Regions from separate parts of the Paenibacillus apii genome, predicted to be linked through region 3. Evidence: riboswitches for the same ligand, from Rfam matches in the RefSeq annotation. Region 3 holds a riboswitch; each other region holds the start of a gene.
What was found. A riboswitch is a leader RNA that binds a small molecule or an ion and turns the genes downstream of it on or off. The one in region 3 is predicted to bind cyclic di-GMP.

Region 1 (3,275 bases), on a different contig from region 3:
GGAAATACCGTCGGTCGCCATGAATCAATATGACGGTTATGCCCTCGCCCTGGAGCATTTGATCGAGCGGGGCTATTCGCGTATCGCCAATGCTTTCGGCCGCCCAGGCAGCATCAATACCAGGAGCCGACGGCTGGCCTATGAACATATCATGTCTAAGCACAGTCTCCCCGCTGCCGAGAAATGGTATTACTCCTCCATTTACAGCATTCGCGACGGCGAGCGGGTGGTGCAGTCCCTGATGGAGGGAACGGATCGGCCCGATGCGATTCTGTGCGCCAATGATTTGGTCGCGGCGGGCGTTCTTAGCCAGGCGCGCAGGCAGCAGCTGGACGTGCCCCGGGATCTGGCCATCGTCGGTTTCGATGATTCGGAGCTGTCACGGACTCTCGGAATAACCACCGTCCGAAATCCGATCGCGGGCCAGGCGGAGAACGCTTTTCTGCTGCTGGCTCCGGCGCTGCTCGGGCGAAATCCGCAGCTCCAGCCGCTCTCGTTCAGCCTGGTGGAACGGGAGACTACATAGTCATTTGTACCTATCCATTACATTCTTAACAGGTTAAAAAGAACCATTCCTTGTTTGATGACTAACAATTTCTCTGCACTGGTCCGATACTACTATTGAACTGCTGGAAGGTTTATATAGGCTGTATCGGCTATCATTTTCCACATATTTCAGACCTTTTTTCCCACTATTCTCTTCCCTCCCGCCTATGCAGCCGCAGCCGCAGCTGTTTTCCACAATGATCTGCCGCCTGACGCGCAGGTCCTGAGTTTCACATCTTTTGCATCATTCCAGCTTCACCCATTGTGACAAAGGCAAACTTGTCGAAAGGCAAGGACGCAAAGCCATAGGGCCTTCTTCGTTCCCCGTCATGCGGAGGACGAAGGTGGCAGCCGTGCTGCCGGAAAAAGAATGTCCTTGGTTCGCTATGCCCATTATGGAGCGCGGCAGCCTGGCATTCCGGGGGAAGAGCTTTTTGAACGATTGCTGCCGTTTGAACGAATTGCCGCGTTTGTTAAAAGTTATTCCTCCTCCGCCCAATCCGGGCACTGGTCTGCTTACCCGAGCAAACCGGCGGCGTAAAGGGATATTTTGAACCGGAGGAGAATTCACCATGATGAACCAATGCCAATCAAAGTGTCAACCTGTCCCCGAATTACCCGAAAAAACCCCAAGAAAGGCTTCACGTTTCCGCTCCCGCATCCTCGCCAAAGGCATCACTGCGCTGCTTGCGCTGGGGCTTGCCATCGGCAGCCCGTCCAATCCCGCCGGCATCGTCTTCGCCGATCAGCAGACGGGCGGCTCCAATCCTGTGTCTGTTTCACAAGACGTGTACGGTGATTCCGCAGCCGCCACAGAGCCGGAGTCGGTGCCTGCCGGAACGCTCTGGACCATCGGCGTCCATAACGGAAGCTCCGCCGAATTCTCCGATTTCAAAGCCATGACCGCTTCTTACTCCGTCTATTCGCCGGATGCCGAGTCCGGCAATTGGAAGTCGTTCCCGAAAGGGATGAAGGCCAGCGTCAACAAAACGCTCAGCCTCAATTACTCACTTCCAACTCTGCCTGCATACGGCCTGGAATTCGACGTTCATATTCTGAACGCCTATATTTCCGTTCCTCAAATGGCCGTCTATTCAAACGGCAGGCTGGCGGGACTCATGCAGATTGCCGGTACGGCCGGCAGCGGCGGCGCCTTCGCTTACCGCGACCTCTACCGTCTGTATATACCGAATGAGCTGCTGAAGGCCGGAGACAACACGCTGAAGCTAGAGGTATACGCAGGGTCCTATTCCAGCACTTCGGGAGACGGGTACCTGTGGTACGAGTGGGACGAGCTGTCGATGACCGCGCTCTCCGCCCCGGCCTCCGAGCCAATCCACGGCCGGTATGTTCATCTGGGCACCGCCATCACCAATACATTCGTGTTCAACGATGATGTAACCCGGCTTCTGCCTGATTTAACAGAATGGCTCGGCGTTGCCTACAGCGGAAATATGATGCGGACTGGCTTCTGGTCCGACACAAGGAAACTGTGGCAAAGCGGCATCGTCTCTTACCTTCAGACCCTGAAGGATCTGAACCTCCAGCCAGTGACAGGGATCTTCGGCACGGACTTTATGAACAGCGCCGACATGACCGCCGGTCACGTACCGGACAGCATGAAGGCGTATTACCGCCAGTTCATGGCCGATTACGGCTCGTATTTCTCTTATATTGAAATGGACAATGAGCCCGGCGTGTTCAATCATAACCAAGCCTCGCTTGTAGAGCTGGCCCAGTTCCTGAAGTCGGAGCAGGCCAACACCCCTTGGGTCAAGATGGTTGCCCCCGGCTGGGCCTACTGGCCGACCAAGGGTACACCGTACGGCTGGGAAAGGGACCCCGCGCAGCGGCGGCCGATCGAAGCGCTGTCGGACCTGACGAACGGCCACAGCTACGGGCTGTCCGGACTTGCGCAGGGACGCGGCGGCGCCTTGAACGAGAACCTGCTTACCTATGGCGGCGGCACGGAAGAAGGGCTGCCGAAGGAAATGGTCATGACCGAATCGGGAGCGAACGATCTTCATGCCGACCAGAGCAAATTCGGCGCATCGGCGTATAAATTCGCCGCCGCCTTCGACCGGGAAATGCGGGGGAACATCGGCTATGCGGACCATATCATGCAGCATACCGCATTCGATTCGTCGTCCCCGAACTATGCGCTGTTCGCCCGTCCGGCGAATTGGAGCACACAACGGGCGGCGGACACGGCGGCCTGGGCGGCCAACTCGGCGGAGGGCGGCGAGACACGGCTGCGCACCTTCCGCCGCCTGGCGGCGGCGTATGCGACTCACGGCGCGCCGCTGCCCTACACCTTCCTGAGCGGCGACGAATCCGCCGGCCGCAAGATCTATGTCCGCGCCGTCGATACGCGCGCGCTCGGAGCATCCCCGATCGGCGCTTCATCCGACAAGCGGATCATCAGCGTCGTGAACTTCGAGCCGGCCGGCACCCCGGCGCGCCATGTGAGCGTCCGGGTCACCCTGCCGGAGAGCGGCGCGTACCGGGTGGAGCAGTACCGGGACAGCAGCACGCTCGGCGCCGCCTATTCGGTGGACGACCGAAGCGTGTCGCCCTACCTGGACCTTGACCTTACCGTAGCCGCCGGTGAAGCGGTCCAGCTCTATTTGACGCCGAAGGAAGACCAGGCGCCGGAGAAACCGGTCATGGCCGGCGCGGCAATGACGTCATGGAATTCCGCTTCGATCGACTGGAACGAAGCGGCCGAC
Region 2 (3,275 bases), on a different contig from region 3:
AGTCGGTCGGCACGGCCACGATCACCGCGAAGACGCGTATCGGCGGCTTCACCGCGACGACTGCCGTAACAGTCACAGCGGAACCGGCGCATGGGGAACTCGCCAATCACGATTTTGAAGACGGATTCAACGGTTGGACGATTCTGTCCGGCGACGCCTTCACCGCCCAAGATGTGACGACGGCCAATGACTGGGGCTGGGGCGGCCCGTTCAACCAGAATGGCGCCAAGCACCTGTGGAGCGTCCAAAGCGGTAATGACAGTCAGACCGGGGCTATGCGATCTGAGCAATTCGTTCTCGGCGGCAACGGACAGATCAATTTACTGGTCGGAGGGGGCAACAATTATTATGATCTCTATGTTACGCTCGTTCGCGCCTCTGACGGTAAGGAGTTGTTCAAAGCAACCGGACTCGACCAGGAATCGTATACCCGAATATATTGGGATGCCTCGGATTATATCGGTACGGAGTGCTACATCAAGATTGTCGATAACGCCACCGGCGGCTGGGGCCATATCAACATTGATGATGTAAACGTCCCCACCGTGGCTCCCTAGTAAAGGGTCAAGAGCCCGAATGTCGAGACGGGCAGTCTGAACGGTTGTAAATTAGTATAATCCCCTCTGGCATACATTGAAAAAGAGTTCATGACAGCATGAATTCAGCACTGTAGACCGGAGGGGATTTTCAAATCTTAAGTTCTGTAATGGGGGATGTCCGGACGCAATACCCAGGTACTGTTCGTTTTCCCAAGCATGTAATAGGCATTATTACTTAAGACCGTTGTCTTCTTTATTTTGTCTATGCTAAAATATTCCTGAATACATAGTCACATAAATCGTACGATAAAGGCAAAACTGATGAAAATCAGTGACGCAAAGCTAAAGGGACTAAGTGGAGAAATCCGTATGTCAGCCAGCTCCCGAATAATCGCACCTCCCGTAGATTTATGTGAAATAAAGGAGGAGAAGCATGGGAAAGTATTGGCATTCTTTTTGGTTGGGGTTTAACGAAACTATACTTGAAGATTGTATGTGTGAGAGCGTGAGATCGAAGATCTTTAGCAAGATCGGGTATCATAGAAGTAAACTGAATGCTTAAGCAGAAGAGGCACCTATTTTAGGTGCTTTTTTCTTGAGTCAGCGAAGTAAAGAGGAGCGGTTAGTCTTGCGGTGTATCACGATATGGCAGCCTTGGGCGACTTTATTAGCGCTTGGAGAGAAAAAATTCGAAACGAGAAGCTGGGCTACACAGCACCGGGATTCCATCGCCATTCATGCCGGGAAGAAGGTGGATAAGGCCATCTGCCAGAAAGAACCGTTCCGCAGCGTACTGGCAAAACACGGATACACAGCGGATACCTTGCCGACAGGGAGCGTGGTGGCGGTATGCAGGCTGGCAGATTGTCTTGAGGTCACCGAGAATGAAAGTGGAGCGGTTAAGCTGGAAAGCCCTTCGCAATCCATCGTCATCGGCGACCTTGAAAAAGCGTTCGGATCGTTTGCATTAGGGCGCTTCGCATGGGAGCTTGCGGATGTCCGGCGGCTGCCGGAGCCGATTCCGGCAAAGGGGATGCAGGGGCTTTGGAATTGGGAAGAGACAACATGATTTTTTAGTGCGTTCATCGGATGATAAATTCTACTCTGGTCCCATCCTTCAATTTCTCCAGCTGATTGCCGACCCAGCTGCCTGCACCGCGGTTATCGGCTGGTGATATGTATGCGATGTCTGCTCCTGTTCCGCCTTCCTCGCACATGGCCATGGGCCATTCATCGCGATCATAATGTTTTTTGGTGGGAATTCCCTTCAGCGACTCCCGGCGATTTTCTTCAGCTCCTTCACGGTTGATCGTGCATATGCTGGACTCGCCTCTCTCGATCGCTTTTTCAATATGCTTTGCCGTTTCCGGATACTCGTCCGATGGAAAAATCAGCTGTACCACTTCCGTATCGGAAGAAGGAGCGTTCCTGAAATCCCACCCGTTCCTCTCCGCAAGATAAGACAGCAGCAAAAGCAGCAGAAGCAAGGCAAGAAGAGCTGTGATCCGATTTTGTTTACTCAATGTTCTACTCCTTTTCTTATGCAAATCGTAGAATTTAATTATAATTCATTTTAAGGATTTGTTTACATCGTTTTTCCCATTTTTTTTAGTTGCGTATTCCCGCAATCTTCTCTATCCTTTTAAAAGGAGGGATAGTAGAAATGAGAAAAGCCTTACTGGCAGGCGCAGCAATTGCCCTTGTGCTGCTCAGCGCCTGCGGCGGAAAAGCGCCGGTTGCACTGTCCCATGAGGATGTGCAGGAGAGCGTTCAGGAATTCTACAATGAGATTTCTTCGCTTGATCAGACCGCAAAAACATCCCTGAATGACTTCAATGAAGCGCTGGCTTCATATTCAGGAGGCAGTCTGACGGCAGACGAGCTGGAGAAGGCGATTGAGAAGTTTCAGGATACGGCCTCCGATTTGTCGGATAAGGCGGATGATGTCGAGGTTGCACCCGGACTCCCGGATAACGTGGAGAAGCTGCTGAACGAAGCCAAGGAATCTTTTCAAAAAGCCTATGAAATCAAGAAAGAAGCCTCGCAAAGCGCCGATTCACCCGACGTAACCCCCGAGCAGTTCGATCAAATGAACAAAAATGCCGATATTGTCATGCTGTACGGGATCTCCAAGCTTAATCAGGCTAAAGAATCGATCGGGCTCCTTGAACCGAAGTAAAGCGAATAGTACGGATTTAAACGTCTATACAAGGCGCGCAGCGTTAATCGGCTGTCGGCGCCTTTTTCGCTTGTTTTTCCTGGTTGATTAAAATGCCGAAAAGCGGTTATAATACAAACATACGTTCTTGTTTTTGGCTAATTTTAAAGGAGGCGACTCCCTTTGGGGAAGAAACTGGAGGGAAACCCGTTGTTTGATAACGGCCGATTGAAATTGACGGATGAACGGAAACGGGAAGAGATGGAAAGAATGCTGTCGCTGTCGCTACGTGAGCATGTTCGAGTGACTGTTGTTTGGTGCGATTCGGTTGAGGAGTTGCGGCAGAGCGGATTTGTCACCTCCATTCATGCCCATTCGCGGGAAATCAAGCTGCAATGGGCAGACGAATGGAAGTGGATCGGGTTGGACCGTATTATGGAAGTGTATCCCGGTTAGCTTTCGGGACCGCTGCTTTTTTCATATGCGATCAACGTAACCGGAGTGCCCGTCAATTGTGCGATGCGGGTTTCGGCATTTTGGATAATTTCGATGGCATCCCGCTGATCCTCCAGTGTGGC
Region 3 (3,275 bases):
GGCGCGGCCCCGAAGGCGTGGCCGAAGGCAGCGGCGCGGTCAGGGATGAGCTACCGGTTGAAGAATCCGCAGCGGACTGCTGATTGTCCGGCGTATATGTTGGTGTTGGCGTCGGTGTCGGGCTTGGCGATGGTACCGGCGTCGGTGTCGGACTTGGCGTAGGTGTCGGTGTTGGACTCGGTGACGGCGATGGTGTTGGGCTCGGCGTCGGTATCGGTGTCGGCGATGGTGTCGGCGACGGACTTGGCGTCGGGCTTTCCGACAGCATTGGCACCGTATACGAAGCCAGAGCCGTACTAATTTCATCGCGGGTTAACGTAAAACCGTTGTTCAGAAAACTCTTGATTGTAGTCGTGGTGTTGTTTTCATAGAGCATTTTGCCCCAGGTCATCATAAAGACCCATTTACTCTGATATTTGGGCAGCATTGTAGGGTCGGGCATTTCACCATTCTCGCCAATGGCAATCGGCTTGCCAGCGGCCAGACTTAACAGATCGTCATAATAGCTCTGTCTGTAATCCTTGTTGTAAATGTCCGCCGCCAGAATATCCACTTTATCTGCACCGGGATAAGTATTGGCGTAAGGATCGGCCCAGCTGTTCGGAGCATTCGGGCTCCACACCCAAATCAGGTTGTTCAATTTATGAACATTGACAAAACGGTCGTACATAATATTCCAGAGGTCGGTGAAATTGGTCTTCTTGCCCCACCAGAACCAGCCCCCGTTCATTTCGTGATAGGGCCGCCACAGAACGGGCACTCCGGCATCGCGCAGGGTTTTCAGCGAAACCGCCACCTTGTCCAGCTCCGTGATCAGATTTTGGTACTCCGGGGTTCCGGGTGTAACATACTTGTCGAAGTCGGCCTGGGATAACGACATCTGCACATTGGACCAGCTGTATGATGTTCCCGGCAGATTCTCGTGGAACGTCATCGCGACGATGCCTCCGGACTTATACCATTTGATGGCGCTGTTCACCACATTTTGCCGGAGCCATGTTACGGCGCCGTCCGTTTGGCCGTTGATCGCGCCAAGCTCATATCCATGGAGAGCCGCATATCTGCTGCTCGTAACTTGAAGCTTGTTGTTGAACTCGTCCGGGCTTTCCAGATAGTCGTGCTGACCGGTGATGATTCGGGTACCGGAAATGGAATACAGGTAACTCAGCAGCTTGACCGCTTCGGGTGAAGCGTCGGGGGTCACCGGCGCTGTGGACACAGCCGCCGCGGAAACGGTCGATGCGCTTCCTCCGCCCATGAACGGAACAAATGATAGGAGCAGAGTCAGGGTTACCAGCATGTAGAACAATCGATACGTACGGTGAACTTTCAATTTCATCTTCCTTTCGGTAGCCAGGCTGCCTCTCTGAAATGGAGAGGCCCTATGGCTTTGCGTCCCTACCTCGCGATAGGTTTGCCTTTGTCGTATTGGAAGGCTTAACCTTCTACCGTAAATATCGACGGTGTACAATTAATGATGAAGACTGATTTTCATAATCTTCTAATAAATGAGTCAAAAGACCCGTTTAACAACCTTGTTATATGGTTAATAAGTAGGTTATCCCTCGTTCAGGCATTATTACGAGATAAACTGCTGCAGTTCAATATCCTTCCAATCCAGCGTTATGCGGATATTATCCTCTTCCACCAGCTCCGATCCGGTTTGAACCTCGATGAATTCCACATCGGTCAAAGCGAGAATGCTGTGCTTCGTTCCTTCCGGTATGCGCACAACGTCTCCGGCTTTCACCTTATGCAATTTTTCGTTGAGGATGATACTGGCTTCCCCGCTGATGAAGGTCCAGATTTCGCTGCGCTTGAGATGATACTGGTAGCTGATATTTTTTCCCTCTGCGATAAAAATCCGCTTAGTCAGCACTTCATTGCTTTCCTGGTATTTGACGTAATCGATCACCTTATAGTGGCCCCACCGGCGTTCCTCGTACATCGGTCTTTGCTCCGTGCCCTTCAGCACCTCTTTGATGCGCGGGCTTTCCGATTTGTGAGTAACGAGGATGCCGTCCGGACTCGCGGCGATAATCAGGTCCTGGGCGCCGATTACCGTGATCGGAATGTCAAGCTCGTTGACAAGGCAGCTTGTAGAGGAATCATCGGTCAGCACGCCCTTGCCCAGTTGGTTGCTCGCCATTTCCTCGGTCAGCGTATTCCAGGTTCCCAAGTCCTTCCAGAATCCGTCATACGGCTGGACAACGATCTTGTCTTCCTTTTCAACCACTTCGTAATCGAAGCTGATGGAAGAGAGCAGCTTATACTGCTTCTGCAGCTCCTCGTAAGTCAAAGGCAGCCCTTTTTGCTGTAAAATATTAAGCAGATATCCCAGCCGGAAGGCGAACACCCCGCAGTTCCACAAGGCGCCCTGTCCGATCAGTTCTTCGGCCCGCAGGCGATCCGGTTTCTCCAGGAAACCGCTAACCGGTCTTACCTCTTTCTCCGGCGCGCCGCCCGAAGGAATGATGTATCCGTATTTCTCCGAGGGATGCTCCGGCACAACGCCGATCAGCGCCAGATTCGCGCCGGTATCGTCAAGCGCCTGCTCCAGCTGTGAAACCGAGCCGAAGAAGGAGCCTTCCACATAAGGATCGACCGGGAGGATCGCGACGGTCTCATCCGGGCGAACGCCTTCTACCGAATACAGGTAGACAGCCGTCAGCGCAATGGCCGGAAACGTATCGCGGCGCTCGGGCTCGACGATGATCTTAACATCCCCGCCCAGCTGGCTTTGGATCATCTCCACCTGCCCGCGTCCTGTCGCCAAATACGACGATTCCGCAAGTCCCGCTTCTCCCAGCTGCCGCCATACCCGCTGAACCATCGATTCCGGCTCACCGAGCGGGCTTTCCAGCACCTTCAGAAACTGTTTCGACCGAGAGTCGTTGGACAGAGGCCACAGCCGTTTTCCCGAACCGCCAGACAATAATACCAGTTTCATAATGATACCCTCCCTCATAATGGTCATGATACAGCTGTGAACAGCCTGCTTTTTAACGGGATATCTCTTGGTAGCGGCGGCGCCGCGGCTTAACCTGCTTCGCCCGCGGCCGCGCCGCCCCTGATCCGGTTCGTCACATACCGATATATACCGCTTATACCGCTCCTGCCACGCTTGGAGACAAGCCGCTGAGTCCGCCCATCCGCGGGCGTCCCACCGAATAATACTCCAGCCCGGTTCCTTCGATTTGTTCTTTGGAATAGACGTTGCGCCCGTCGATCAGGACCGGCTTGCGCATTCCTGCGGCCAGAAGGTGCAGATCAAT

Region 1: it holds a riboswitch for cyclic di-GMP, as region 3 does, so the genes downstream of both, G5B47_RS20050 (CBM35 domain-containing protein) here and G5B47_RS20990 (glycosyl hydrolase) in region 3, are expected to answer to the same signal.
Region 2: it holds a riboswitch for cyclic di-GMP, as region 3 does, so the genes downstream of both, G5B47_RS04750 (ASCH domain-containing protein) here and G5B47_RS20990 (glycosyl hydrolase) in region 3, are expected to answer to the same signal.

The regions. Positions count from the first base shown of each region.
Region 1 is NZ_JAAKGU010000011.1:51,879-55,153, reverse strand. It holds gene G5B47_RS20055 (LacI family DNA-binding transcriptional regulator) at 1-526, shown strand, start outside; cyclic di-GMP riboswitch class I at 809-910, shown strand; gene G5B47_RS20050 (CBM35 domain-containing protein) at 1,119-3,275, shown strand, end outside.
Region 2 is NZ_JAAKGU010000001.1:934,642-937,916, reverse strand. It holds gene G5B47_RS04755 (GH32 C-terminal domain-containing protein) at 1-557, shown strand, start outside; cyclic di-GMP riboswitch class I at 841-927, shown strand; gene G5B47_RS04750 (ASCH domain-containing protein) at 1,168-1,608, shown strand; gene G5B47_RS04745 (NucA/NucB deoxyribonuclease domain-containing protein) at 1,622-2,062, opposite strand; gene G5B47_RS04740 (hypothetical protein) at 2,203-2,718, shown strand; gene G5B47_RS04735 (YolD-like family protein) at 2,881-3,153, shown strand; gene G5B47_RS04730 (hypothetical protein) at 3,150-3,275, opposite strand, start outside.
Region 3 is NZ_JAAKGU010000012.1:68,982-72,256, forward strand. It holds gene G5B47_RS20990 (glycosyl hydrolase) at 1-1,333, opposite strand, end outside; cyclic di-GMP riboswitch class I at 1,346-1,429, opposite strand; gene G5B47_RS20995 (sugar phosphate nucleotidyltransferase) at 1,580-2,950, opposite strand; gene G5B47_RS21000 (UDP-glucose dehydrogenase family protein) at 3,105-3,275, opposite strand, start outside.